4 regions of the Streptosporangium becharense genome follow, and region 3 is predicted to be linked to each of the others. Evidence: riboswitches for the same ligand, from Rfam matches in the RefSeq annotation. Region 3 holds a riboswitch; each other region holds the start of a gene.

Region 1 (7,156 bases), 3.7 Mb from region 3:
CTCCCACTGTGCGGATCTCGCAGAACAGAATCTCATTCTGTAGAGAGGGGGGCAAGCTCGGAGGTCATCCGGCCGAGGGGGAACCGGTCAGCCGGGCGGGGGACGGCATCCGCGGAGGGACGGCCTAACCTTGCGGCACGCCCTCGTCGCCTCGGCACGTGTCCGGGCATGAAGGTACGAAGGAAGGTCCCGTGTTCGCGTTCCCCGCCCCTCGCCCGTCCCACCGGTCACCACGTCCGCGCGCCGCCTCCCGGAGGCGCCGAGCCGCCGCGGCGGTGGCCGCGCTCGTCCTGGGTACGGTGCCGGCGTGCACGTCCGGCACACCTGACACACCCGGCGCGGGCGGCGCCCCGGACACGGCTCCCGCCGGGAACGTCCACCGCCTGACGATCCCCCCGGCGCAGAAGGCGGGAAGCGTGCGCCTCGACGGCATGTGGCCCTTCCTCACCCGCGAGGAACTGATGGAGCGACGCCCCCACGTCCCCGACCTCGCCGTGCAGAACGCGGTCCAGATACGGTACGAGGAGATCAAGAAGGCCAAGGGCCAAGACTGGACCCGGAACCTCATCTTCACCGGCTACGACGTGACCATCCGCGCCGACCAGCAGGCGCCGGTCGTCGACCGCATCCTCGACGACTTCGTCGAGGGCGAACCCGACCGGGAGTTCACCGTCCCCACCGGCTCGTTCGGCGGTCACGCCCGCTGCGTGGGGGAGGAGATCTCCCTCAGCGAGACCGGGATGTGCGTCTGGGCGGACGACGGCACCGTGGGGGTGGTGCTCGGCGCCATCTTCACCGCCGCCGAGCTGACGAAGCTGCTCCCCGGCTTCCGCGCCGCCGTCGAACGCCGACCGTGAGGGCGGTCGGCGTTCGGCGCGACGTGGCAGCGCGGGGTGGCACGGGGCGACACCGTACGACACGTGGCGACACCGTACGACGCGCGGCGTAGCGGCAGCGGCAGCGGCAGCGGCAGCGGCACAGTACGACGCTCGGGGTGGCGCGGCGTGGTGCAGCGCGGCCAGCGCGCGGCGTGGCGCAGGTGCGGCGTGGTGCAGCGCGGCCGGCGCGCGGCGTGACGGAGGTGCGGCGCCGGACCGTGGAACGTGTCAGATACCCCGGCGGCCGGTGGAGCGGCGCAGGCGGCCGGTGACCAGGTAGGCGCCACCGCCCACGACGGCCAGGCCGGCCAGGACCACCGCTACGGCACCGGTCGAGTCGGAGGGGGAGGTGGCGGCGGCGTTGGCGGTGCCGGCCAGGTTCCGGGCGTCCTTCTCGGCCGCCTCGGCACCGGTGGCGGGCACGACGTTCGCGGACGCGCCGGCCTCCGGCGCGGCGACGGGCTCGGTGGAGGACTTCGCGGCGGGCTTCGCGGCGGACTCGGTCTCGGCCTCGGGCCTGACGGCCTGCTTCGGCTCCGCGACCACCTTGGGCTCCTGCGCCTTCTTGGGGGCGGGCTTGGCGACGAGCGGCTTCGGCGGGGTGGCCGGGTTACGGTCCTTGCGGCCCCAGGCACCGGTGGAGAAGGCCACCGGGTGGTTCTTCCTGCCCACGCCGTCGCCCCACTTGGTGATGACGTACTGGACCTTGATGTGGCCCATGCCGCCGTTGCCGTTGACCATGAGCGTGCGGGAGTTGAACGTGCCGCCGGTCAGGTCGGCGAAGGTCTTGGCGTCGAGGTCGAGCATGATGCCCCGGTTGGAGGGCTCGCCCGGACCGCGGTCGCCGACGAAGAACTTGGCCTTCTTGCCCTTGTAGATGACGTAGCCCTCGGTGAACAGGGGCCAGCTCGGGCTCGCGGCCATGCCCTTCTGCATCGGCTTGCCACTGGCGGGCAGACCGGTGTCGCCGGCGCGGCCGGAGGAGTCGTCCCAGAAGTAGGAGGCCGTGGTCGATCCCTGGAGCATGACCCTCTCACCGGCGGCCTCGGGCGTGTCGGCCACCGGGGCGGTGTGCACGGCCGGGACGGCGGGGGCGAGGACCGGGGTGGCGGCGGAGGCGGGGAGCACGGAGGTGACACCGGCGGCCGTCAGCGCGCTCGCACCGACGAGGACTGCCGCCGCGAGGCGGTTGCGGTACGGGCCGAAGGAGAAACGCATGGGAGAAGGGGCTCTTTCGCGAGGGAACAGGGCGGCCTCGTGCGGCACACGGCGGAGGCACGGGCGAGTACGCGCTCGACGAGAAAGGCGTAGCGGGATCTACCGGGAGCTACGCGGAGCGCGGGTGGGAGCACACCGCGATCGGACGCGGTGAAAGAGGTCTGGTGAGCTGACGACGGCGGCCCGGGGAACCGGCACGCGAAGGGCCACGGGGGCGGGACGTGCGGGGTCCGGGACGGAACGCGCGGGTCTACGGGACCGGTACGGCCACGGAACGCGCCGACACGGTGACGCGGTGATCCATGGGGATCTCCTCTCCATCTCGTCTACCGGGTTAGCTGACGGGTTCGGGCGGTGGAGTTGCCCTACCGCCGCGGGGTCGCGGCGGATTCACCCCGGGAAGGTGGGTCCCCGGCTCCCGGGGCCTGGCGGCCCTCGGGACTCGACGTCGGCCGGCCGCTCCTTCTTCTGCCGAAGGGCAGGTCACCGACCGATAACAACCAGGACACTACCCAGTGCAATCGGACAAAGCAAAGCAAACCCCACGAAAAGCCCAGAAGATCTACCTACTACCTTCAAGAAACCCTTACCCCGGGACGCTCCCCGGGAGGCCGGAACGGCTGTCACACGGCCGTCCCGGCGTCCCGTCCCGAACCTGTTCCCGAGCCCGTCCCGGCGTCCCGTCCCGAGCCCGTCCCGAGCCCGTCCCGACGTCCCGTCCCGAACCTGTTCCCGAGCCCGTCCCGCCGTCAGTCCCACCAGAACGACCAGGCGTTCCTGCCCTTGATCTGCTCGGCGTAGTCGATGAGGGTTCCGGCACCCTGGATGATGCTGTCGGGGCAGAACGTCCAGTGCTCGGCCGCGACGTGCAGGGCGTGTTCCGAGGTCGTCGGCGGCGCGGCGACGCTCAGGTCGAGGGTGTTGAACCCCATGCCGACCACCCTCGCCCCGAACCTGTCCTCCCAGCTGCGCACCACGGCGGCCAGCGGGACCATCCACTCGTTGTGGTTCAGCGCACCCTGCCAGCCCATGACGGCGAGCGCGTCGGCGCCCCGTTCGACCGCGACCAGACCGAGCGGGGTCCTGCGCTCGGCCACCAGGCCGGCGTACCAGTCGGCGACCACACCCGGGTCGGCGACCAGCCTCCCCGGCGGCGCGGGCCCGGGGCATTGCGGGCCGAAGGGGTCGAGCAGGTCGATCTGGTCGGCGTGGGCCTTCGCCACCCAGTCGGACCAGACCTCGGTCATGAACGCGGCGGCGTGGTAGTTGTCGATCTCGGTAGGGGCGTCCGGAGCGATCTGCCCGGCCGCCCAGGGCTGGACGGAGTCTTCCAGCAGCACCGGCCAGAGGCCGGAGTGCTCGTGCTGGGCACGCAGCAGGGCCCAGTACTCCCCGGACACCGTCACCTCACTGAGCCAGAAAGCCGGTCGGACGCGGATCGACAGCTGCGAATAACCCGGGTCGGGCCAGACCACGTCACCGGGCGGCAGCTCCACGGGGAGCCACCGGCCTTCGCCCCCGTCGGCGAACAGCTGGCCCAGAAGTGGCGGAAGGTGCCCCCGCTCGCAATCGTCCATCTCTACCGATCCGATCCTGACCACGGATCAATTTTGGCCTGTCAAGCGTCCCAAGGGACAGTTCTGCCCTGGCACCGGCAAAAATTATCGGTACAGAAGAGTACGAAACCGGGCGGGGGGCCGCCTCCTCACGTCGCACGCCGGACACCTCCCGCTCCGGGCCCGGACACCTTCCACTCCAGACCCGGACGCCTCCCGCTCCGGGCTCGGGCACCCGGAGTTCCACCCCCGGACGCGCCGGAATCGGCCCGCGCCGGGACCGGTCCGCGCCGCCCCGCGCTCGCCGGTCGCCGGAGACCGGCCGGCGGACCTTCACAGTTCGTCTCCCTGTCGGCCGCGGCCCCCGGAAAGCACCCGATCGCAGCCGGGAGGACAGGATGGCCGTGTTGTGCAATGCACAACCTTGTGCTGCAGATGTCCACAAAGCATCTGCTCTCCCCTACCTTGATCTGTGTGTTCGAGCAATCAGATCGTCGCGGAACACCACGATGAACGACTCCGCCCCGGGACGTGACCGGCCCACGGACCTGGACCGCTCCCTGGAACCGAACCCGTCTACCGGCCCGGACCGCTCCCCGGAACCGGACTCGTCCGCCGACCTGGACCGCTCCCGGGAACCGGACTCGTCCGCGGAACCGAACCGGCCCACGGAACCGAACCCGTCCGCCGACCTGGACCGCTCCCCGGAACCGGACCCGTCCGCGGAACCGGAACGGCCCGCGGAACGCAACCAGTCGGCTTCGCTGCGGCGAGCCCTCGCCGTGCTGGAGTACGTACGCGACCACGCGGGCCCGGGTCACGGGCTGCCGCTCACCCGGCTGGCCGAGGCGCTCGGCCTGTCCAAGAGCACGGTGCTCCGGCTGACCGTTCCCCTCGTCGAGTCCAGGCTCCTGGAGCGCGACCGCCGAACCGGGGCCTACCGCCTGGGCAACGGTGCCCTGCGGCTGGGCCAGGCGTACCTGGCCACGCTCGACCTGCGGACGGTGGCCGCCGAGGAGTCCCACCGGCTGATGTCGCAGGTGCGGGAGACCGTCCACCTCGTGGTGTACGACCCGCCGGACGTGGTCTACATCGACAAGGTGGAGAACGAGACCAACGTCCGCATGGCCTCGCGGATCGGCAGCCGGGCGCCGCTCCACTGCACGGCGGTGGGCAAGGCCATCCTCGCCTGGCAGCCGGACGAGTCCGTCGAGGAGGTCGTGGCCGCCGGGATGCCGCCCGTCACCCGGCACACCATCACCGACGCCGCCCGCCTACGCGCCGAGCTGCGCCGCGTCCGGCAGCGGGGCTACGCGGTCGACGACCGGGAGAACGAGCCCGAGGTGCGCTGCGTCGCCGCGCCGATCTTCAACCACGGTGACGCCGTGGTCGCGGCGATCTCCGTGTCCGGTCTCACCTCGCGGATCACCGCGGCCCGCGTCCGCGACCTGGGGCCGTTGGTGACGGAGACCGCACTGCGGATCTCCAGGAAGCTCGGCTCGACCCGGTGACCGACCGCATGACCCCGATCCCGGCCCCGGTGACCGACCCATGACCTCGATCCCGGCTCGGGCGACCGACCGCATGACCCCGGCGGCCGACCGCCCGAGCCCGATCCCTATTCCGGCGGCCGACCGCCCGAGCCCGACAAGGAGCTGTTTTCAATGATCGATCTGGTAACGCTCGGCGAGAGCATGGCGTTGTTCACCGCGCGGCGCACCGGTCTGCTCAGGCACGCCCGCGACTTCGGCCTCGGCGTGGGCGGCGCGGAGTCGAACGTGGCGATCGGCGTCGTCCGCCTCGGTGCGAGCGCCGCCTGGATCGGCAGGGTCGGCGCCGACGAATTCGGGGAGCTGCTGCGCTCGACGCTCTCCGGCGAAGGCGTGGACGTCCGGGGGATGCGGGTCGACCCGGAGGCACCCACCGGCCTGATGGTCAAGAGCAGGCGCACGGCCGAGGTCGTCGACGTGCGCTACTACCGCTCCGCGAGCGCCGGGTCCCGACTCCGCCCCGCCGACCTCGACGTCACGCTGATCCGCTCGGCGCGCGTGCTGCACGTCACGGGGATCACTCTCGCGCTGTCGGCGTCCGCCGCCGACGCGGTGCACGCCGCCGTCGCCGAGGCCCGCGCCGCGGGCGTGACCGTGTCGATGGACGTCAACTACCGGCGTGCCCTGTGGACGCCTGAGCGGGCGTCCGCCGCGCTTCGCGAGATCGTCCCCGCCGTGGACGTGCTGTTCGCGACCGAGGCCGAGGCCCGCCTGGTCGTCGACGGTGACGACCCGGTCGCCCTGGCCCGTGCCCTGTCGGACCTGGGCCCCTGCCACGTCCTCATCAAGCGCGGCGCGCTCGGCGCCGTCGAGGTGTCCGACGGCACCGTACGGCACGCGGAGCCGTACCCGGTCACCGAACTCGACCCGGTGGGCGCCGGCGACGCCTTCGCCGCCGGATGGCTGGCCGAGACGATCGCGGGGGCGGACCCCGAGCGGCGCCTGGCCACCGCCTGCGCCGCGGGAGCCTTCGCGGTCACCGCCGAAGGCGACTGGGAGAGCCTGCCCCGCCGGTGCGACCTGGACCTCCTCAGCCCGGCGGACGCGGTCAGCCGCTGACCGCTCCGCGAAGCCTCCGGCCCGCCCCGAATCCGCCACCGGAGCCCGGGGCGGAACCTGCGGAGCCCGGGACGGGCCCGCCAAAGCCCGGGGCGGGTCCGGCGACGTCGACGACGGAGGTCTGTCACCGGGCCCGCGTCCGGCACCGGCGACGGGCCCCGTCACGGTTCCGGGTCGAACAGCACCAGTGGATGCCGGCGGGCCAGCTCCAGCACCGCACGGCACACCTCCCCGGCCCGCGGGAAGACCGCGTTCATCAGCACGAAGTCCTCGCTCACGGTCAGCGGCTCGGACCACGGCGAGGTCCCGTAGTTCTCCGCGGTGAGATCGGGAAAGACCGAGGTCAGCTCGTCGTAGAAGGCCGCCGTCTCCGGGCTCGGCTCGCCTGGGACGGCGTCGCCGTCACTCCACGCGGCATACCTGCGGAAGGCCTCGTCCGCCGTGATCGGTCCGGCCCCGACCCAGACCCCGAGATCAAAACTCACGTCGCGTCCTCGCATTCACCCCGGCTGCCCGGCTGTCGGATTTTATGTGTGTGGCGGACGTCCGCGGCCGTTCTTTCCGCCGGCAGATGATGCCGGCTTCAGGGCCTCCACGAAAGCCGGCGCGGTTCATCCTCGGGTGACAGACGCAGCGCCGCCACTCCCGGACGCCAGGCCGGAGTCACCGCTCCCTGCCGGCAAGCCCGATCGCGCACTCCCGGAGAGGAAGCTCCAACGAGGCCCCTCCCCCTCCCCTGCACAGAACATCGTTCCGAACCTTCGACATGTTCGTTCAAACCTGCTAGATGTTAGAAAGTCGATCGATCAAGAGCATCGTGATCGTTGATGGATGAGAGGGCTCATCGCCGACCAGTCGGGGGCACGTGTGAAGTGGGTCGTCGTTGACTACGCCG
Region 2 (7,156 bases), 2.4 Mb from region 3:
GAGGCGCGAAGATGACGCCGCGGACGATGCGGCCGGCCGGTGGCGAGCCCATTCGACGGCCGGCCCTTGAAGTCCCGGCGGTGGCCGATCCGGCATTGACATCTCATAGCGCGGGTCCGCCGCGTGTGAGACCGGCGATGATTCTCGGCCGGAGCCCCGCGGCCTTCCGGCGGGCCGGGAATGGGTTTGCACCCGTCCCGGGGCACGGGACCGGCGCCGTTACCCGGCCGCCTGCGGGCACCCAATTCCCCCCGACGCACGAAAACGGGGCCGGCGGTCGCACCGCCGGCCCCGTTATTCGCGGGACTACTTGACCTTGACGACCACCGTCTCGGCCACCTTGTCGTGCAACGCCTGCTGCAGGGGCTTGTCCCACAGCAGCCACAGAATGTTGACCAACATGAAGATGCTGGCGGCCCAGCCCAGGAACGGCACCCAGTTCACGGCCTGCGGGCCCCAGAGCACGCCGGCGCGCTTCAGCGCGACGTCGGAGGACAGACCGCCCGGCGGCAGGACACCGCCGACGGGCACGACCTTGATCCCCATGACCATCTTGCCGACCGTCTGGCCGCCCCGGGAGAGCATGAAGAACTCGTAGGCGAAGAAGATGGCCGCGATGATCAGTGTGCTGACGAGACTGGCGGCGAACGCCCCGCTCGCCTCGACGGAGTCGCCGGTCTTGTAGTTGTAGCTGGGCGCCGTGACGAGGATCAGGCCTATGACGATGGTGACGACCACCGCCGGGATCGCAAGGATGATGCCGTCGATGAACCGCGCCACCAGACGCTGCCACCACTCCGCGAGGGGGGCGGGGGCTCCGGGGGGACCGCTGTAGGCCTGCTGGCCGTAAGAGGGCGTCTGGGCGTAGGAGGGCTGCTGGCCGTACCCGGGTTGAGCCTGTTGGCCGTAGCCGGGCTGCTGGCCGTAGGAGGGCTGGGCCTGCTGACCGTAGTCAGACTGCTGACCGTAACCAGGCTGAGCCTGCTGACCGTAAGAGGGCTGCTGGCCGTAACCGGGCTGAGCCTGTTGGCCGTAGCCGGGCTGCTGGCCGTAGGAGGGCTGGGCCTGCTGACCATAGCCGGGCTGCTGACCGTAACCAGGCTGAGCCTGCTGACCGTAGGAGGGTTGGGCCTGCTGACCGTAGTCAGACTGCTGACCGTAACCCTGCTGCTGGCCGTAACCAGGCTGGGCCTGCTGACCATAGCCGGGCTGCTGGCCGTAACCAGGCTGAGCCTGCTGACCGTAGGAGGGTTGGGCCTGCTGACCGTAACCCTGTTGCCCGTACCCGGGCTGCTGGCCGTAGCCGGGCTGGGTCTGTCCTGGACCGGTGTTCGGCTGCGCGCCCTCCGACCGGTATCCCACAACTGTCACATCGGGGTCGTGCCCGCCGGGGGCTCGGCCCACATTGTGCTGCCCGTAATCCGGCTGTCCCGAGGGGTTGCGATCACGCTCGGGATCATCCTGTGGATACGGCGGCTGTCCGGTGCTCACCGCGTCACCTCACTTAGACTGCGCATGCGGCGTATGTAGACTCACATGCTTGCTGCTGCACAAGGTATCGATATAGGTATCAACAGTCACCTTTCCACTGAGTCAGCCCCGCCGTCATGAAAGTCCGGCTCGCGTGTCAGATGAAGCAGCATGCGGGTGTTGCCCAAGGTATTCGGCTTGACGTGCTCCAGGTCGAGGAACTCGGCGACGCCTTCGTCGTACGAGGCGAGGAGCTCGGCGTACACCTCCGGGGAGACGGGCGTGCCCTGGATCTCCCGGAACCCGTGGCGGGCGAAGAAATCGACCTCGAAGGTCAGGCAGAAGACCCGGCGCAGGCCGAGTTCCACGGCGGTGCGGATGAGCGCCGAGACGATCCGGTGGCCGATCCCCATCCCCCGGCAGTCGGGGTCGACCGCGACGGTGCGGATTTCGGCGAGGTCCTCCCAGAGCACGTGGAGCGCTCCGCAGCCGACGACCCGGCCCGCCCCGTCGGTGGCCACCCAGAACTCCTGGATGTCCTCGTAGAGGGTGACGGTGGCCTTCTCCAGCAGCCGCGGCCCGGCCCCGCCGTAGGTGTCGACGAGCCTGCGGATGGCGCGGACGTCGGGGGTGCGGGCACGGCGGACGACGACCTCGGTGGCACCGGGGCCGGCCGGGTCCCGCTCCGTCTTCTCGCCCCCCGATCGGGAGGGCCGTCCCCCGGCGACGGCGCCCGGGGCCGTGACGGGGGAATGCTCCGCAACCTGGTCCATGACTGATCAGCGTACGTCCTCGGCGGACCCTAATTACGGCTCATCCATAACACTCCCGCTCCGGCTCCGAGATGGCCGCCGACCGGCGAATTGCCGCGCCGCCTCCGGCGAGACCACGCAATGTGGCCGATCTCATCTTCGGTACGCCCGCGGACCTGGGGAGACCGGGGGCCACAGGCGTCACGGGAACGATAAAGGCAGCGTAATGGGCATGTGGATCTTGAAGCGATGTGATGCTCCCGTGACATTTCAGTTGCGCAAGCTCTACGAAGTTCACAGTTCTGGTTGAGCAGGAACCTCCGTTGCACTAATGTCCGTGCTCGATGTCAGAGACGTGAAAGCCTGACCCGCCGAATCCCCCACCCCCGGGGGAGCCGGGGACCCACACTTCTCCATGAAGTCCCCGGGGTGAATCCGAGTGCCACCGGCGCACCCGGTAGGGCTGCCTCCGGCCCGAACCCGTCAGCTAACCCGGTAGGCGGCCGAGGAGAAGAGGAGCCTTCTGGTGAAGCGCACGCGCGACCGCGGACGAGAGCACGCGGGCAGCGATGCCCGCGGTCGAGAACGCACATCGCGCAGGCTCCGCCGCCGTATCGCGATCATCGGGACGGCCTTCGCGCTCCTGACCCTCGGTACCCCGTTCATCGCGGCCACCGCCGACCCCCGGCCCAGCCTCCAGGAGCTGGCCGACCAGGCCGAGAAACTCCACGACGAGATCGGCACGCTCACCGAGCAGTACAACGGGGGGCGGGTCAAGCTCAAGCAGGCGCAGCGCGCCGCCGAAAGCGCCAAGAAGACCCTCGCCACCAGCGAGTCGGAGCTGAAGATCAAGCGCGACAAGGCCGCGCTCCTGGCGCAGAGCAGCTACATGGCGGGCGAGCTGACCTCCGGGCTCGCCTTCAGCCAGTCCGCCGATCCCGACTCCTTCCTCGACCAGGCCACCACCGCCTACGCCCTCCAGCAGCAGCAGAGCGAGGAGGTCGCCCAGCTGAGCCGGGCGATCGAGGACGCCAGGCAGGCGCAGGCCACCGCCAAGGCCAGGACCGAGGAGGTCCAGGAGCTCCTGTCCGACATCGGGAAGAAGCGCAGCAAGATCGAGCGGCTGGTCGCGCGGGTCGAGAGCGACCTGTTCAGCGAGGTGCGCACCCGGGCCGCCAGCAACCGGGGAGCCCGGGTGAAGGTCGAGGTGCCCATCCCCGGAAGCGGCAAGGCCGCCGAGGCCGCCCGCTGGGCACTCACCCAGCAGCTCAAGCCGTACATCTGGGGTGCGGAGGGGCCCAACGGCTTCGACTGCTCCGGGCTGGTCATGTGGGCCTACCAGAAGGTCGGCATCAGCCTGCCGCACTACACCGGCGACCAGTGGGCCGCCGGCACCCACATCTCCAAGGACCAGCTGCGTCCGGGTGACCTGGTGTTCTTCTACAGCGACCTGCACCACGTGGGGATCTACCTCGGCGGCGGCCTGATGGTCCACGCGCCGCGCACCGGGGACGTCATCCACATCGCCAGCATCGAGAACCGGCCCTTCGCCGGCGGCGTCCGCATCGCCGACTGATCCGGCCTGCCCGCCAGCGGGCAGGCCATCCGCCGGCGGGGTGTGCCTTCCGGCGCCCGGGTCCCGGGCCGGGACCGGGCCGCGGCCGGGGGCGAGTTCCCGGGAAAGCGGCATGACCGGGCGCGGCCGACCGCCGCCGCCGCTGCGGCAGGAGACCTCCGACGCCGTGGGTGCGGACGGCGCCGCGGCGCGGCGGGGAACGCCGGTCGGGTCGGGCCCGGGGACGCCCCGACCCCCCCTGTACGGCCCTGTGGTGGCGCGTACGACCACGGGCGCGATGCCCGGAGGAAAAGGGTGAGGGCCCTAGATGAGACGGCGGCGGGCCGCCCAGGCCACGGCCTCGATGGCCGTGGCGACGCCGATGCGGTCGCAGATGCCCCTGAGCCTGCGCCTGACGGTCCGGCCGCTGATGTCGAGGCGGCGGCCCACCCTGTCGACGGTGACACCCTTGGCGAGCTCCGCCAGAAGCACGAGATCGTCATCACTGAGATCGATGTCGCCCGGGCCCACGGGGCTGTCGCCATGGCGCGAATCCACTTCCGGATATGCCATCTGGAGTCACTCCCCCCGCTCAGGAATCCGGACGTGAAGACGCCGGGAATCAATACCGCCCGTCAGGAACGGTAAACGCCATGTTCAAAGGTCGTCAAGTTCCGCTCTTCACGACACGCGGCCACTATTGACATAGTACGTACAACATGGAGTACTGATGATATGTCGCCGCCTTTGGCACTAAGTCCCGACAAGGCCGAGGCACAGGCCCGGCCGTCGTCGGCGCGCGGCAGCAACGACCCTCACAGAACAATCTTTCGCCATGCCGCACGCGCGGAGATCCTCGCAGGTCCACGGCCTGGACCGGGTCCCGTTTTCCGGAAGAAACGATCCGTCGGCGGTAGTGCGCGGCCTGCGGTCACGGCCTTGACGCCCCCCGGGAAAACGCCCCGCAATGGGAAGACCGCACGCTGCCTTTGCGGCATTCGATGATTATCATTTGGCGCCGCCCGGATACCCCGCGGTATGCGGCACCGGCGGAATATGGTTCCCATGTCGTTCGGCGACCCGACGGTAATTAGGGGAACGACCACGCCCGCGACGGACACATCGGGCCGACCGGGACCCGGCCCGCCTGCCCCGGCCCGCGCCGACCCGGCGTACGCGCGCCGCCGAAGGTCACGAGGACGGGATCCGCTCTGTTTCGGACAGCCGGAAAGCACGGCCGGCCACCGGGCACGGTCTCGCACACCGAACGACCGAAATACCCGACCGACCCACCGGCCGCCTCCGCGCACCGCGGTCGCTGAGTCGTCGCCGGCGCCACTGAGGCGCCGCTGAGTCACTACTGGGCCGCCATCGCGCGCTCCGCGGGCGGCGCCGCTTCCATCCCGGACGCGGCGCCGGATCGGTCGTCGACCGATCCGGCGCCGCCGTGCGCACGGGAGCCTCACACACCGCGGCGCACCGGCCGGTGCGCGAGGTGCGGCGCCGCCGCGCGGGGGCCTCACCCCGCCGGGGCCGGCACTCCTGCCCGATCGTCCGCTCGGCTCAGCCCGCCGGCTTGACCAGCGGGAACAGGATGGTCTCGCGGATGTTCTTACCGGTGAAGGCCATGACGAGCCGGTCGATGCCCAGCCCCATACCGCCGGTGGGCGGCATGCCGTACTCCAGCGCGGTGAGGAAGTCCTCGTCGAGCTGCATGGCCTCCGGGTCACCGCCCGCAGCGAGCAGGGACTGCTCGGTGAGGCGGCGACGCTGCTCGATCGGGTCGACCAGCTCCGAGTAGGCGGTCGCGAGCTCGGTGCCGAACCCGATCAGGTCCCACTTCTCGGTGAGGAGCGGGTTGTCACGGTGCTGACGGGTCAGCGGGGAGGTCTCCAGCGGGTAGTCCATGACGAACGTGGGCTGGACGAGCGTGTGCTCGACGAGAGCCTCGAAGATCTCCTGGACGAGCTTGCCCTGGCCCCACTTCGGCTCCCAGTGGACCCCCCGCGTGTCCGCGAGCTTGCGGACCTGCTCCAGGGGGGTCTCGGTCGTGATCTCCTCGCCCAGCGCCTCGGAGACCGACCCGTACAGGGTGATCCGCGGCCACTTCTCCAGGCCCAGGTCGATCTCCCGGCCGTCGTACTCGACCACCGAGTGCCCCAGGGCGGCCACGACCGCCTTCTGGATCATCCGCTGGGTCAGGTCGGCCATGTCGTTGTAGTCGAGATACGCCCCGTACGCCTCGAGCATGGTGAACTCGGGGTTGTGGGTGGCGTCCGCACCCTCGTTGCGGAAGTTGCGGTTGATCTCGAAGACCTTCTCGATGCCGCCGACCACGAGCCGCTTGAGGTAGAGCTCGATCGCGATGCGAAGGTAGAGCTCCATGTCGTAGGCGTTGATGTGGGTCTTGAACGGCCGCGCCGCGGCGCCGCCGTGGATGGGCTGGAGCATCGGGGTCTCGACCTCCAGGTAGCCCTCCTCCGCCCAGAAGTCGCGCACGGCCCGCACCACGGCGCTACGGGTGTAGGCCATCTTCCTGGCCTCTTCGTTGACGATGAGGTCGACGTAGCGCAGGCGGACGCGTGCCTCGGGGTCGGTGAGGCCCGCGTGCTTCTCCGGCAGGGGACGCAGGCACTTGGAGGTGATGGCCCAGCGGTCGGCGAGGATGGACAGCTCCCCGCGGCGCGAGGTGATGACCTCGCCCTCGATGCCCACGTGGTCGCCGAGGTCGACGTCGCGCTTCCACGCCGCCAGGGACTCCTCGCCCACCTTGTCCAGGGAGATCATGATCTGGAGGTCGGCGGAGCCGTCGCGGATGGTCGCGAAGCAGAGCTTGCCACCGGTCCTGGACAGCATCACGCGTCCGGTGACGCCCACTTTGTCGCCGGTCGCGGTGTCAGCGGAGAGATCGGCGTATTTCTCGCGGATCTCGGCGTTGGTCGCGGTGCGCGGGAAGTTCACCGGGTAGGGGTCGACGCCTTCCGAGCGAAGTCGGTCGAGCTTGTCCCGGCGGACGCGCATCTGCTCCGGCAGATCCTCGGCGGGGTTCGTCACTTCATCGGTCACAGTTCCAAAGGGTACCGATGTGGCGAACCCCGCGAGGTCGCCGCGTCCGCGATGCGGGAGGACTTCTCAGGCCGTGTTGCGGTGGTAGATCAGCCGCAGGCCGATCAGCGTGAGCCACGGCTCATGGATGTCGATCGAGCGTGCCTCGTCGACCACGAGCGACGCGGCGCTGCCGGTGGCGACCACGGTGACGTCATCGGGGTCGGTGGCCAGCTCGGCCGCCATCCGCTCGACGATCCCGTCGACCTGACCGGCGAACCCGTAGATGATGCCCGCCTGGAGCGCCTCGACCGTGTTCTTGGCGATCACGGAG
Region 3 (7,156 bases):
TGAGTGTGCCCGCCAGCACGTCACCCGCCTCGGCGTGACCCAGCTCGTGCGCCACCACCAGCTCCACCTCGTCGGCGGGGGCCTGAAGCAGGGTGTCGTAGACGACGATCCTGCGGGTCGCGCCGAACCCGGAGACGTAGGCGTTGAGCGCGGTGGTCCGGCGGGAGGCGTCCGCGACGAGCACGTCGTCGACCGGCACGCCGTCGCGGGCGGCCATGGCCAGCAGATCGTCGCGGAGCTGCCCGGCGGGCATCGGCCGGAAGTCGTTGAAGAGCGGCTCGACCACCACCGGGTAGGCGAACGACGCCAGCAGGGTCAGCCCGAACGCACCGGCCGCCGCGGGGATCCACCAGTTCCGGTAACGCCGCGCCAGCGCGATGACGGCCAGCACCATGATCGCGATCAGCGCGGTCCTGACGCCGATGTTCTTGAGCCGGTCGGCCGTCCAGGTCAGCCAGGTCTGGGTGGACAGCCCGAAGTCACGCAGGTAGGTCTCCGACCACACGCCCAGCGGCCAGCGCAGCGCCTCGGTCGCCGCGGACAGCGCCACGACGCCCAGCAGTGCCCGCCACCACCACGGCCCTCGCAGGCGGCCGACCAGCCGCCCGCCCAGCGGGGTGGCCACCAGCACCCCGGCGACGACCAGGGTGAGCCCCAGTGACAGGTAGCCGGGGACGCCGACCAGCGCGTCGAAGGTCTCGGACCGGGCGATCTGGGCGGGGGTGAAGTCACGGGCCGGGTCCGGAGCGACCTGCGGCGCGTTCCCGGGCAGCGTCCGCCAGGGCGTGGTGAACGCCACCACCGCCAGCGTGACCGCTCCGAGAGCGGCCAGCGCCCACCCCGCCGCGCGCGTGCCCGCGGGCTTCTCCGTCGTGATCGGCATCAGGTGAGTTCCCTCCGGAGGTAGTCGCGCCATGCCTCGGTGAGCCCGGCCTCCGGCAGGCCCAGCGTGCTCCCGACATCGTTACCGTAGAGCCTCACCAGTGCCCTCTCGCCGAAGCGCTCCGCGATGAACCGGCAGGCGAGCCACGCCTCCTCGTACGCCTGGGCGAGGCGGGGGGCGCCGGGGGCGAAGTCGGCGGACACCGGGAGGCGGACGGGGACGGTGCCCGCGCGCACCTCCGTGGCGAGTTCGGCGGCGGCCTCGCGGACCGGGATCGGGGCGTCGCGGTATCCCACGTAGTCGGCGAACCCCTCCGACAGCCACACCGGCACCCGGCCGCCCCGGGTCGCGCCGGTGGCCACGTGGGTGAGCTCGTGGGCGACGACCACGTCCCGGCCGGTCGGGGTGAGCCGCGCGTAACCCGAGGGCAGGACGATCACCCGGTCGGCCGTCGCCATCGCGGCCAGTCCCCGGGTGCTCCCGGCCCCGGCGAGCGCCGCGGCCTCGGCGTCGGTGGCGGGGAACAGGACCAGGGCCCGCACCGGCCCCCAGACGGCCCCGACCGCGCGGCGGGCCTGGTCGGCCCGGACCGCCAGGTCACGCAGGGCGGTGGACGGGACCCGGTGACCGAGCACCAGGGAGTGCTCGCCCCGGACGGCGGTGACCTCACCGGGCCATAGTCCCGGAACGTCCGGTGGCAGGTCACGGAGGTCGGGCGGCAGGTCGCGGAGGTCGCGGGGAAACCCGGGGAGGACGCGGGGGCCGCCCGGCGGGGTCTCCGGCGCGGAGGCCCGGGGGCTTCCCGGGGCATCGGGTGCGGTGTCCGGCTCGCGCGAGGACCACCCGGCACCGCCGTGCAGCGGCCCGGCCCCGGAGAGCGAACCGGCGCTCATCAGCGCCAGCATCCCGGCGAGCACGGCGCGGCGCCCTTTCGGGGTGGACATACGGCTCGATACTACTTGACGGTCACGGATCCGGCCGGGACGCGCCGCGCGACGCCGACGGTGATGACACGGCGGCGAACGCAGTCGGGCCGACGCGGGGACGCCTGCCCGGAGACGGGGGCCGACCGGCGGACGTGGATCGGCTCGAAGACCGGACCGACCGGCGGACGTGGATCGGCTCGAAGACCGGCGGACGTGGATCGGCCCCGTCCCTCCCGGAGGATGGACGGGGCCGTCATCCGCCGATCAGGCTCCCGGCCGGGCCGCTCCGGCGAAGGAGGACCGGTAGTGCCCCTTCAGCTTCACGATCCGGACCGTCTTGCCGCTGCTCGGCGAGTGGACCATCCGCCCCTTGCCGACATACATGCCGACATGGCCCTTTCCACTGAAGAACAGCAGGTCACCGGGGCGCAGATTGCTCCACGAGACCTTCTTCCTGATCGCCCGGTACTGGCTGTGCGTGATCCTGGGCAGGGTCACGCCGGCCTTGCCCCAGGCGTACTTGACGAGCCCGGAGCAGTCGAACGCGCCGGGGCCGGTGGCTCCCCACCGGTACGGATCGCCGATCTGCTTCTTGGCCACCGAGACGGCCTTGCCCGCCCGGATCTTCTGCAGCGCGGCCTTGCTCAGCTTGGCCTTGGCCCTGCTCTCGCCGCTCTTGGCCTTGCTCTCGGCCTTGGCGTCGGTTTCGGCCTTGCCCTCGCTGTCGGCGCTTCCGGCACTCGCGGCACTCGCGGTGCCCTCGGTGTTCCCGGCCTGCTCGGAACCGCTCGCGGTGCCGTTGACCTGAAGCGCGGGCGCGCTGTCCGCCATCGCATTCGTCGTCATGGGCCCCAGGGTGACCGCTCCGGCTGAGGCGGTCAGAGTGAGGGCGAACCCGCCGAGGGAGAGGCGGAGAAGATGCGAACGACGGGGGTTGTGCAGGGTGGTAGACAGGATTTCTCCTTGGGACTTCCATTGATGCCTACCGGGTTAGCTGACGGATTCGGGCTTGGAAGATGCCCTACGGCATGGAACTGCCGATTCACCCCTGGCCATGCTTTCGCGGGCCCTTTGGGTCCCCGGTTTCGTGCCTCCTGGCTGCACGAATTCGGCAGGCCACCGCGTGGGGGCGTACCCCCGGGCAGAGGGAACGGTGGCCGGTTGGATTCTCTATGCGGGAACCGGCCCGGAGGCCGGTCTCGACCGCGGCAGCATGGCTTGCAGCCGCGAGGCCAGAAGGTACCCGGATCCTCAACATCCGGCAAAGGTCTCCCCAACCGTGTAGATCGAAAATGGCTTCGTGATCTACCCGTTATCCCTGCTTAATGCATATTTATAGTAACGAGATATGATCCTCGTCACATTCCTCGCACCACACCGTAGAGATCGCCCCATATGTAACATGCGTCACAGTGATGTAGATCTTGGTTTGTTCCCCGCCGGAACGGGAGACACCCAGTTCGGCCCTGAAGGCACCCAAGGGCACTCCAAGGCACCCGCCCGGGGCCAGCGCCGCGGCAGGCGCGGCGCTCCCGAACCCGGCGAGGGCACGGACACATCGGTTCGGGAGCGGCGGTGGAGGGAACCGGGCACGGTGCGCGGAGCAAGGTGCGCGGAGAAGCGGAGAACGAGAGCGGCCGTCGCAGACCATCGGCGAGCGTCGCAGACCGCCGACGAGCAGCAGAGCACCGGCAGGCGATGCGGGCCAGGCACGGCGCGGATCACCGAGGCCCGCAGCGCGCTTCCCCGCCACCACCGGCCGGCCCCACAGCCCGGAATGGAGCGCGGTCCCCCACCATCGGTCCCAAGCCGCCCGAAAAGAACGAAAGGCGCTCAGCGGCGAATCCAAGGCCGCCCAGGGAGGGACGGTGTCCAGCGGTGAACCCGGGACGGCTCAGGGGCGGACGGCTCCGACGAGGCGGCGGCCGTAACCGGACAGGGGGACGACCTTGACGACGTCGCCGGTCTGCGGGGCGTGCACGACCCGCCCGTCTCCGGTGTACATGCCGACGTGGCCGAGCCCTTCACTGAAGATCAGGTCGCCCGCCTGAAGCTCGTTCAGCGAGACCTTGCGCGCGGCGCCCCAGCTCCACTGCTCCCAGGTCGTACGGGGCAGGCTGACGCCGCCGCTGCGCCAGGCGGCCTGGACCAGGCCGGAGCAGTCCCAGCCGCCCGGGCCGGTGCCGCCGTACTGGTACGGCTTGCCGATCTGGGCGAAGGCGAACTCCAGGGCGGCACGGGCGTTGCCCGACGCCGGGCCGTTGTACTGGATGCCGGCGCTGTTGGGGTCGCCGGGGTTGTAGGCGCCGAGCTCCCGCAGGAGCTTCTTCTGCGCCTTGATCATCTTCTCGGCCTTGGCCTTCTCCCCGGCCAGTTCGTCACGCGTCTGGTCCGCCTCGTCCAACGCCTGCTTGGCCTTGTCGCGGCTGTCCCGCAGCTCCTTGGTGGCCTCGTCGAAGGCGTTCAGGGACTGGGCACGGGTGGCGGACATCTGGTCGGCCGTGGCCAGCCCGCTCAGCAGAGCGCCGGGGTCGGCCTGGCTGACCAGGTTCTCCAGTCCGCCGACCGCTCCGAACTGGTAGCTGCTGACGGCCATGGTGACGAGTTCCTTGCGCAGGCCCGCGACCCGCTCGCTCTGCCGGGTGAGGTCGGCGTTGAGCGTCTGGTACTTCTTCCTGGCCCGCTTCCACTTCTCGGAGGCCTGGTTGTACTTCTCGACGACCTGGTCAGCCTGCTCGTTGAGCTTGTCCAGCTTCTTCTTCGCCTGGGCGAGCGTCGGCTTCGGCTCGGCACCGGCACTGCCGGTGGGAACGGCCATCACGAGCGCGAAAGCGAGCCCGGCAGCAACCGGAATCCGAACCAACCTACCCGGCATACCCGCCACGGCCACGACAACGCCTCCCGAACGCATCGACTGCGGCGAAATAGTACAGAAGAAGTAAGGACCAGCTCACCTTTTCGCCAAGTTCGTTCCTCAGCGGCAGGCGGCGATGGCGCAGATCTTGGCCGTCATCCTCCTGGCGTCGCGGAGCTGGGTGGCCCAGTCGGCCTTGGCCGGCGCACTGTACTCCCCCGCCCAGAGGTAGACCAGGACGGCGTTCCCCTTCCTGACCAGCACGCTGCGGTCACCGCCCACCCCGGCCTTCTTGCCGTAGTAGACCTGCCCGGAGACCTTCAGCGCCTCGTCGCCGAGACCGGTGACGGGGGTGGGGACGTACCGGTAGGTGGAGCCGGCGCTCGTCGTCGTCCCGCAGGCGGCCAGCGCGGACCGCACCTGGGTGACGGCCTTGGCGGCGTCGGCCGGCGAGGCGTACAGGACGACCTGCTCGACCTTCATGAAGTCGGGCACCCCGGTGAAGGTCACCGTGCGGGCCGCCACCCGGCCGACTCTGGCCAGGCTGCCCCTGTCGCACGGATTGACGGCGAGCTTGGCCTTGACCGAGTGGCTGACCTTCCAGTTCGTCTCGGGGTCGTCGTCCTTCTTGGCGGCGTCCTTCTCGTACAGCAGGAAACCCTTGGGGATGGCGGGCGCCGCGACGGCGGCCGCGGGGATCGCGGACGCGGCGGGAACGGCCACGGCGACGGCGACGCAGGCGAGCGCTATGATCTTCTTCATCGAATCGACCTCCTGCGTGATCCGATGCGCCACGGCCGCAAAAGGTTTACGTATCTTGTGGAGAATGTGGAAGCGCCGTGGTTGACCGCCGGTCAGCCACGCCCCAGACGGCGCAGGAGCAGCATGGAGGGCACCGGGCGGGCGCCCATTCTGCGGACCGATTCGGCGACCTCACGGTCGGAGGAGACCACCGCGACCGCCCGCCCCTGGGGTTCGGCGCGCACCAGCTGGCGGATCAGGTCGTCGGCGATCTGTCCGGGCGAGCTGAACAGCACCCGCACCCCCCGGGGAGCCGAGACCGGAACCGGGCCGTTCAGTTCGGCTCCGTCGAAGACGCAGGTCAACTCGGTGCGGGTCTGCGCGTAGAGCCCGCCGAGACCGGTCAGCAGGCGGTTGCGCTGGTCGGCGAGGGTGAGCGTGCCGTACCCCGTCTTGGTCACGTTGTAGCCGTCGACGATCAGGTGGATCTGCGGCAGCGCGAGCAGCTGGTCGAGCAGCGCGGGGTCGTCATCGGCGAGCGCCCGCGCGGGCACCGCCTGGACCCCCTGCCCACCCGGGACGACCGAGGTCACCGAGTCGGCGGGCCGGTGGATGCTGGGCGGCAGAGCGAGCTCCCTGCGCAGACCGGCGGCGGCGTCCTGGAGGACGTCGAGGAGCATGCGCACCTTGGTGTCCTCGACGCTGCGGCCCTCCCTGGCGGCCCGGCGGGTCGCCTCCAGCTGGCGCTCGGTGTCGGCCAGGCGCTCACGCAGACGGCGCAGCTCACCGTCCGCCGTGTTGCCCGCCGAGAGCACGGCGGCCTTGGCCTCCTCGGCCTCCGCCTGGACCTCCGCGGCCCGCGCCTCGGCGGCCCTGGCGCGCTCGCGGGCGTCGTGCAGCCTGCGGCGCAGGTCGGAGATCTCCGAGCGGGACGACTTGAGCTGTTCGCGCAGCCGGTCGGCCTCCTCCTTGGCCGCGGCCTTCTGCGCCGCCAGCTGCTCGCGCAACCGCGCGAGCAGCTGCTCCTGCGCGGTGCCCTCGGCCACCACGGCCGAGCGCTCCAGATCCGCGCGGGCGGTCTCCACCATGCCCACCCAGCCCGGCGGGCGGGTCAGATAGGCGGCGGCGGCGACCAGGACGGGCTCGGCGGCCGGGGGCACCGACCCCTCGGCGAGGCTCTCGGCCAGCTCGGGCCAGCCGGCCGTCACCGCCTCGGCGACCAGCTCACGAAACTTCTTGTCGGTCTCCAGCTGGGCCGCGATCGGCGCGCTCCCCAGCTTGGCCCGCTTGCGGGGATCGAACCTGGCGATCCCCCGCAGGGGAGCGGGCACCGAAGCCGCGGGCATCGACCCCAGAACCTGGGACGCCAGCTCCACGACGTGTAAACGAACCTGCTCGGGTAGCGGACGAGACAGGCCCTCTCCGGCTGAACTCATCACGGCCCCTACTCGGATCGGTCTTCACGTCAAGGGTACGGCTACCTGACCCTGACCCCGACCTGACCCGAATGCGGACGACGGCCGACCCCGGGATGAACCGTTCATGGACAAGCGCTTGATCTCAGGTATACGACTGTGCACACCGCTTTGTGACGCACATCACCCGGGAGACGATACATGCAACGACAGCGCGGGCAGGCCGGGAGGATGCGGACCTCCACCCGCGATCTCGCCGAGTTACGCGACCGGATGCGCGCCTGGCTCTCCCGCCGTCTGGGCTCGCCCGTCGAGGTCTCCCCGCTGTCCCGGCCGG
Region 4 (7,156 bases), 4.0 Mb from region 3:
CGGGTCGACCACGACGGCTCGGTGTTCACGGTGGAGACCGGTGAGGGGCCCGCGGTGCGCGCGCAGCGGCTGCTGGTGGCCACCGGGCGGCGCTCCGACCTCTCGGCGCTGGGCGTGGGCGCCTTCGGGCTCGACGAGTCGGCGCGTTCCATCGAGACCGACGGCCGGATGCGCGCGGCCGAGGGCCTGTGGGCGCTGGGCGACGTGACGGGCAAGGGCGCCTTCACCCACGTGTCGATGTACCAGGCGAACATCGTGGTCCACGACATCCTCGGTGAGCCGGTGCACGACGCGGAGTACCACGCGGTGCCCCGGGTGACCTTCACCGACCCGGAGATAGGGTCTGTCGGGCTCTCGCAGGCCCAGGCCGAACAGCGGGGGCTTCGGGTCCGGACCGCCCTCACCCGGATCGCCGATTCGAGCCGGGGCTGGATCCACAAGGCCGGCAACGAGGGGTTCATCAAGCTCGTCGCCGCCGACGGCGTCCTGGTGGGCGCCACCAGCGCGGGGCCGGCGGGCGGTGAGGTGCTGAGCATGCTGACCCTGGCCGTGCACGCGAGGATCCCGGTGCGGCGCCTCGGTGAGATGCTCTACGCCTTCCCGACCTTCCACCGGGCGGTCGAGGCGACGCTCAGGGAGCTGTAGGCCATCCGGGCACGGATCCCGGTGGCCTGCTTGCGATCGCCGGCCGCGATCGCGCCGCCGGGGAATCCTCCTCGTCGAGGTCGCGCGGGGCCGGCCGCTCCAGGGTGACCGGCTGTTCCGGCTGCCCGCCGGGGAGCGGCCGGCCGCGCGTGCCGGCGCGATGACTACCGGCGGCGCAGGGGTTACGTTCGAGATGGGAGCCGAGACCAGACCCGGGAGGGCGTTCGGGAGGACATGATGATCATCGACGTCCGCGAGGCCTACCACCGTGCCCTGGAGGACTTCGGCGCTCTCGTTCACCGGATCGGGCCGGAGCAGTGGGACAGCCCCACCCCGTGCGTCGACTGGGACGTGCGCGACCTGGTCAACCACGTGGTCGGGGAGAACCTGTGGGCGCCGGAGCTGCTGGGAGGACGCGCCGTCGCGGAGATCGGCGACGCCTTCGAGGGGGACCTGCTCGGTGACGACCCCATCAAGGCGTTCGACACCTCCGCCGTGGCGGCCATGCAGGCCACGGGCGGTGCCGGCTCTCTCACCCGGGTGGTCCACCTGTCGTTCGGCGACGTGTCCGGCCGGGAGTACGTCACCGAACTGTTCGCCGACGCCCTCATCCACACCTGGGACCTGGCCCGCGCCATCGGCGCCGACGAGCGCCTCGACCCGGAGTTGGTCGAGGCGTGCACGGTCTGGTTCTCCGGTGCCGGGAACGGCTACCGCCCGGCCGGGGCGGGCGCGGAGCGGCAGGGGACGTCCTCGGAGGCCGACGCGCAGGCAGACCTGCTGGCCTCCTGGGGGCGGCAGGCCTGAACCGGACGTCCGGTGCCGGATTTGCCCAGGAAGCGCCTCAGGGACGTGCCGGGGAACCGCCGGGGAGAGCGGGCCGCGCGTCCCGGGCGAGAACGATCGTGGCACCGGTGGCGGCGTTCACCAGAATCTTCCTGACTTTCCGCGTCGAATCGATCGCCTCCACCTCCCACACCACCACACCGCCCGTCTCCTCCAGCACCGCGGCGGTGATCCAGGCGCCCGGCACCGCACCGGAGGCGGCCTTCCACGCCCCCATGGCGCCGATCCGGTCGGCAGCCAGGCGGCGGGTGGCCGTGGTGAGTTCCTCCGGGTCCTCCATCTGCTCGCCGGAGACCGCCCCGGTGACGGCGTTCACCCGCAGGCCGGTCAGCGTCCTGCCGTCGCGGCCGAGGACCTGCGCGAGCCAGACGGCGGGGGGCTGGGCGGCGTACAGCTGCAGATCCGTGAGCCGGCCCTGTGCGGCCCGCTCGGCGATCCCTGCGGCTTCGGCGAACGTCACCGGCACCGGGGTGGTCAGGGCGGACGGTGCGGGAGCGGGCGTGTCCGGAGGGGAGGGCGAGGGCGTCGCAGGACCGTTCCCGCAGGCCGTGACGGCGGTGATCAGCACGAGCAGGACCCAGGTCGGACGCATGGTCGGTTACTCACCGTTCCGGCCGCCGTCCACACGGTTCTGACCATGGTTTTAGGCTCCGTCGCATGAGCGCAAAGCTGATGAGCCTGTGGCGGTCCCTGGCCGGTCCCGACGCGGAGGGCCTGGGCCGGGAGTTGATCGACCGTTACGCCGAGCCGCACCGCCGCTATCACACCACCGCCCATCTGGAGGCCGTGCTGGCCCACGTCGACGCCCTCGCCCACCATGCGGACAACCCCGACTTGGTCCGGCTGGCGGCCTGGTTCCACGACGCGGTCTACGACCCGCAGCGAGGCGACAACGAGGAGCGCAGCGCCCGCCTGGCCGAACGCGCGCTGCCGGAGATGGGGCTGCCGCCGGAGGCCGTGGCCACGGTCGCCCGGCTGGTCCGGCTCACCGTCACGCACGACCCGGCTCCCGGCGACGCGGATGGCGCCGTGCTGTCGGACGCCGATCTGGCGATCCTGGGCGCGCCGCGGGAGATCTACGCCGCCTACGCGGCGGCGGTGCGCGAGGAGTACGGGTTCGTCCCCGAAGACGCCTTCCGGAAGGGCCGGGCCGCCGTGCTGCGCTCACTGCTGGAGCTACCCGCGATCTTCCGGATCGCGGACCTGGAGGTCGCCGCGAGGGCCAACATCCATGCGGAGCTTGAGCGGTTGTGATGGTTTACCGTCGTAACCAAACAGCATCCCCCAAGCAGTCTGTGGTAATTTGCTGAAGTCTGGTGGATTTAAGGAGTGAGTCGATGCTCGCCCAGCAGCGGCAGCAGGCGATCCTGGAGAAGGTGCGCGGCAGCGGCGGCGTCAGGGTCGCCGACCTGGTGCGGGAACTCGGCGTGTCCGACATGACGATCCGCCGCGACCTGGAGGTCCTGGCCGAACGCGGCCTGGTGAAGAAGGTGCACGGCGGCGCCACCGCCGCCGGGCCCGGATCGACCGAGGAACCGGGGTTCGCCGCCAAGTCGGCCCGTCAGCAGCCGGAGAAGGAGGCGATCGCCCGCCACGCCGCGCGGCTCGTCCAGCCCGGCACGGCCATCGCCCTGTCCGCCGGGACGACCACCTGGACGCTCGCGCACTTCCTGACCGAGGTGCCCGACCTCACCGTGATCACCAACTCGATCCGGATCGCCGACGTCTTCCACCGCTCTCCCGGGGGCGACCGCACGGTCGTGCTGACCGGCGGGGTTCGCACCCCGTCGGACGCCCTGGTCGGCCCGGTCGCGGTGACGGCGATCCGGGGGCTCCACGTCGACACGCTGTTCCTCGGGGTGCACGGGATGAGCACCCGCGCCGGGTTCACCACACCCAACCTGCTGGAGGCGGAGACCAACCGGGCACTGGTCGCCTCCGCGCACCGGCTGGTCGTGCTCGCGGACCACACCAAATGGGACACGGTCGGGATCAGCACGATCGCCGAACTGTCCGAGGCCCACGTCCTGGTCACCGACTCCGGCCTGCCCACCGAGGCCCGCGAGGAACTCGCCGCCGCGGTGGGCGAGCTGATCATCACCGAACCGCAGCAGGAGAGCGAGGCCCTGAGCCGATGAAGCGCACCGTCACCCACCTGGCCGACGGCCGCGAGCTGTTCTACTTCGACCGGCGGGACGACGCGGACCGCGGCGCGATCGACGAACGCGACCTGCCGCCCCGCCCGCCGGCCTCGGAACTGCGTTACGACCCGCTCACCGAGGAGTGGATCGCGGTCGCCGGTCACCGTCAGGGCCGCACCTTCCTGCCACCGGCCAGCGAGTGCCCGCTGTGCCCGTCCCGCCCCGGCCGGCTGACCGAGATCCCGTCCCCCGACTACGACGTGGTGGTCTTCGAGAACCGCTTCCCGTCCTTCTCCACCCAGCCGGGGGCGTACGAGCAGGTCGGTGGGTTGAGCGAGGTCCGCGCGGGGGCGGGCCGCTGCGAGGTGGTCTGCTTCACCTCCGACCACGACTCCTCCTTCTCCCGGCTCTCCCCCGAGCAGGTCGAGCTGGTCATGGAGGCGTGGATCGACCGCACGGCGGAGCTGTCCGCGGTGCCGGGCGTGGAGCAGGTGTTCTGCTTCGAGAACCGGGGAGCGGAGATCGGGATCACGCTGGCCCACCCGCACGGTCAGATCTACGCCTACCCGTACGTCACCCCGCGCACCAGGACCACCCTGGAGGCGGCCCGGCGCCACCGGGAACGGACCGGCGGCAACCTGTTCGCCGACGTGCTCGCCGCAGAGCGGGAGGCGGAAGTCCGGGTGGTCGCCTCGAACGAGCACTGGACGGCCTTCGTCCCGGCGGCGGCGCGCTGGCCCGTGGAGGTGCATCTCTACCCGCACCGCCGGGTGCCCGACCTGGGGGGTCTGGAGCCCGCCGAGCGGGCCGCGTTCGGGCCGCTCTACACCGACGTCCTGCGTCGCCTCGACGGGTTGTTCGACATGCCGATGCCCTACATCGCGGCCTGGCACCAGGCCCCGGTGAACGTCGGCCGGGATCTGTCGTACGCGCACATGGAGCTGTTCAGCATCCGGCGCGCGGCGAACAAGCTGAAGTATCTCGCCGGATCGGAGTCGGCGATGGGGGCGTTCGTGAACGACGTGCTGCCGGAACAGACAGCACATCTTTTGCGCTCCGTTGTCACGAATTAATCACCGATAGGCATCAAGTTAAGGTCGCAGGAGTATTGGAATACCACTATTATCCTTCCCACATCAGCACTAACTGCTGATATGCCTAATCCCAGGCGCCTCGCCAGGGAGCCGGGGACCCACCGCATCTGGGGTGAATCCACATCGATGGACGGGCTTCCTCCAGCCCGAACCCGTCAGCTAACCCGGTAGGCGGAAGGAGAGGAGAGTCGTGGCGGCCTCGTCCACCACGTTCCGTCGCCACGCGGTCTGGGTTCTCTGCCTAGGTGCTGCCGCGGCGTTCACCCTCGGTGCCCCCACCGCGGGCGCGGCCCCCAAACCGACCGAGGCCGAACTCCGTGCCGAGCTGGCCAAGCTCGGCAAGAAGGTCGACAAGCTGATCGAGGTGTACGCCGCCAAGCGCGCGGCGCTCGGGAAGGCGCAGAAGGCCGAAGCGGTCGCCAAGAAGAACCTGCAACGGGCGGAGACCGCCTACACCGACGCCAAGAAGCAGATCAGCTCGATCGCCCAGATCCGCTACCAGACCAGCGCGGAGAGCCTGCCCGCGATGTTCTTCGCCTCCGACCTGAGCGGTGCGGCGATGATGGAGCAGCTCACCGCCGAGCAGAGCGCCCACCTGGAGGGGTTCGCCGGCCGCCTCGACGACAGGGAGGAGGCCGCCGAGGAGGCGGCCCAGCTCACCGACGAGATCAGACAGGAGGCCGAGGAGGTCCAGACCCAGCGCGACGAGGTCGAGGACCTGATCGACGACATCAAGGGCAAGCTCGACCGGCTCGTGCCCGTCGGCTCCGGCCGCCGCGCCGACGGCACCTGGATCCCCCAGCTGCCCACCGGCGCCGACAACATCACCGACCGGACCCGGATCATGCGCGACGCCGTCATACGCCGCTTCGACCTGCCCTACACGGTCGGCTGCTACCGGTCCACGCAGGACGGCGGCGAGCACCCCCTGGGCCGTGCCTGCGACTTCATGATGAGCACCGGCGGCGCGATGCCCTCGGCGGCCAACCTCAAGCTCGGCGACGAGATCGCCGCCTGGGCCCTCAAGAACAAGGCCAGACTGGGCGTCAAGTATGTGATCTGGCGCCAGCGCATCAACCACGGCTCCGGCTGGCGCTTCATGTCCGACCGCGGCGGCGTCACCGCCAACCACTTCGACCACCCGCACATCTCGATGTACTGACCATGCGGCCCCGGAGTGGCGCGAACGGCCACGACACCGCCACCGGTCCCGGCCGGCCTGCCGCCCCGCCGGGCGGGGACGACCGGCGAAAAAAGGTATGACAACGGCGGGACGTCCCGACAGGATGGAGAACCATGACCGACACCCGGATCGATCCCCCCTTCATCGCCGACGAAGGCCCGATGCTGCACGCCTGGCTCGACTGGCACCGGGAGACCCTGGCCGTCAAGTGCGCGGGGCTGACGGAGGAGCAGTTGCGCCTGCGCTCGGCGGAACCGTCCACGTTGTCGCTGCTCGGCCTGGTCCAGCACATGACCGACGTCGAGCGCAACTGGTTCCGCAACGTGCTCAACGGTGAGGGCACCACCGGGATCTACTACTCCGACGACGATCCCGACGGCGACTTCGACACTCTGGAGACCCCGGTCGACCAGGTGTTCGAACGGTGGCACGGAGAGATCGCGCACGCCAGGAAGCTGTCGGCCGGGCTGCCGCTGGACGAGGTGGGCAAGGCGCAGCGCCGCGGCCAGGACGTCTCGTTGCGCTGGATCCTCGTCCACATGATCGAGGAGTACGCCCGGCACAACGGGCACGCCGACATCATCCGCCAGCGGATCGACGGGGTCACCGGCGAGTAGCGGACTCCCCCAGCGCCTCGGCGATCACCTGGTCGAGGTTGGCCAGGTTCGCCGGGCGGGCCGTGGCGGCCTCCGCGAAGCGTGCGAGCAGGCGGGCGAAGGTCTCCCGGTCGGATTCGTCCCAGTCGGCCATCAGGCCGTCCAGGTAGGTCCGCCGGTGACGGACGACGACGTCGAGCACCCTGCGGCCCCGGTCGCTGAGTGTCAACCGGGCCCGCCTGGCGTCGACCGCCGACTCCTCGCGCTCCACGAACCCCGCGCCGACGGCGTCGTTGACCAGCCTGCTGGCGGTGGACGGGTCGACGTCCAGTTGTTCGGCGACCGCGCCCACGGTCACCTCGGGCACGTCCAGGCTGAGCTTGTGCACGGCGTGCACGACCATCACGTTCGACATCTGCACCGGGCGCTGGGGTTCCCCCGCCCTGCGCGGACGCAGCGGCCGCGCCCATATCCGGCGCAGCCGGAACAGCGCCACGTCGATCAGCGCTCCGGGCGTCCCGTCGTTCACGGCGCCACCGTCAGCCGGAGAGGCGGACGGGGTTGACCAGGTCGGCGTACATCAGCAGACCGGCCATGATGATCATGACGAAGGCGATCGCGTAGGTCAACGGGAGCGCCTTGGCGATGTCG

Evidence for each region. A riboswitch is a leader RNA that binds a small molecule or an ion and turns the genes downstream of it on or off. The one in region 3 is predicted to bind cyclic di-AMP.
Region 1: it holds a riboswitch for cyclic di-AMP, as region 3 does, so the genes downstream of both, F4562_RS35195 (hypothetical protein) here and F4562_RS07345 (C40 family peptidase) in region 3, are expected to answer to the same signal.
Region 2: it holds a riboswitch for cyclic di-AMP, as region 3 does, so the genes downstream of both, F4562_RS18230 (C40 family peptidase) here and F4562_RS07345 (C40 family peptidase) in region 3, are expected to answer to the same signal.
Region 4: it holds a riboswitch for cyclic di-AMP, as region 3 does, so the genes downstream of both, F4562_RS25240 (coiled-coil domain-containing protein) here and F4562_RS07345 (C40 family peptidase) in region 3, are expected to answer to the same signal.

Annotation. Positions count from the first base shown of each region.
Region 1 is NZ_JACHMP010000001.1:5,441,338-5,448,493, reverse strand. Features, by position in the region: gene F4562_RS23895 (hypothetical protein) at 192-857, shown strand; gene F4562_RS35195 (hypothetical protein) at 1,107-2,096, opposite strand; cyclic di-AMP (ydaO/yuaA leader) riboswitch at 2,405-2,554, opposite strand; gene F4562_RS23885 (DUF4253 domain-containing protein) at 2,846-3,697, opposite strand; gene F4562_RS23880 (IclR family transcriptional regulator domain-containing protein) at 4,162-5,163, shown strand; gene F4562_RS23875 (sugar kinase) at 5,317-6,261, shown strand; gene F4562_RS23870 (hypothetical protein) at 6,423-6,746, opposite strand; gene F4562_RS23865 (HAD-IA family hydrolase) at 7,093-7,156, shown strand, end outside.
Region 2 is NZ_JACHMP010000001.1:4,134,217-4,141,372, reverse strand. Features, by position in the region: gene F4562_RS36395 (RDD family protein) at 307-1,491, opposite strand; gene F4562_RS18235 (amino-acid N-acetyltransferase) at 1,578-2,243, opposite strand; cyclic di-AMP (ydaO/yuaA leader) riboswitch at 2,582-2,740, shown strand; gene F4562_RS18230 (C40 family peptidase) at 2,749-3,798, shown strand; gene F4562_RS18225 (helix-turn-helix domain-containing protein) at 4,102-4,335, opposite strand; gene lysX (bifunctional lysylphosphatidylglycerol synthetase/lysine--tRNA ligase LysX) at 5,341-6,843, opposite strand; gene F4562_RS18215 (type III pantothenate kinase) at 6,910-7,156, opposite strand, start outside.
Region 3 is NZ_JACHMP010000001.1:1,716,655-1,723,810, forward strand. Features, by position in the region: gene F4562_RS07335 (M48 family metallopeptidase) at 1-883, opposite strand, end outside; gene F4562_RS07340 (gluzincin family metallopeptidase) at 883-1,827, opposite strand; gene F4562_RS07345 (C40 family peptidase) at 2,074-2,655, opposite strand; cyclic di-AMP (ydaO/yuaA leader) riboswitch at 2,774-2,933, opposite strand; gene F4562_RS07350 (C40 family peptidase) at 3,704-4,627, opposite strand; gene F4562_RS07355 (sensor domain-containing protein) at 4,784-5,425, opposite strand; gene F4562_RS07360 (NYN domain-containing protein) at 5,518-6,780, opposite strand; gene F4562_RS07365 (phosphotransferase family protein) at 7,021-7,156, shown strand, end outside.
Region 4 is NZ_JACHMP010000001.1:5,737,924-5,745,079, reverse strand. Features, by position in the region: gene F4562_RS25270 (dihydrolipoyl dehydrogenase family protein) at 1-645, shown strand, start outside; gene F4562_RS25265 (TIGR03086 family metal-binding protein) at 880-1,452, shown strand; gene F4562_RS25260 (PepSY domain-containing protein) at 1,490-2,083, opposite strand; gene F4562_RS25255 (HD domain-containing protein) at 2,149-2,745, shown strand; gene F4562_RS25250 (DeoR/GlpR family DNA-binding transcription regulator) at 2,829-3,629, shown strand; gene galT (galactose-1-phosphate uridylyltransferase) at 3,626-4,705, shown strand; cyclic di-AMP (ydaO/yuaA leader) riboswitch at 4,778-4,914, shown strand; gene F4562_RS25240 (coiled-coil domain-containing protein) at 4,917-5,888, shown strand; gene F4562_RS25235 (DinB family protein) at 6,023-6,526, shown strand; gene F4562_RS25230 (MarR family winged helix-turn-helix transcriptional regulator) at 6,513-7,034, opposite strand; gene F4562_RS25225 (M50 family metallopeptidase) at 7,045-7,156, opposite strand, start outside.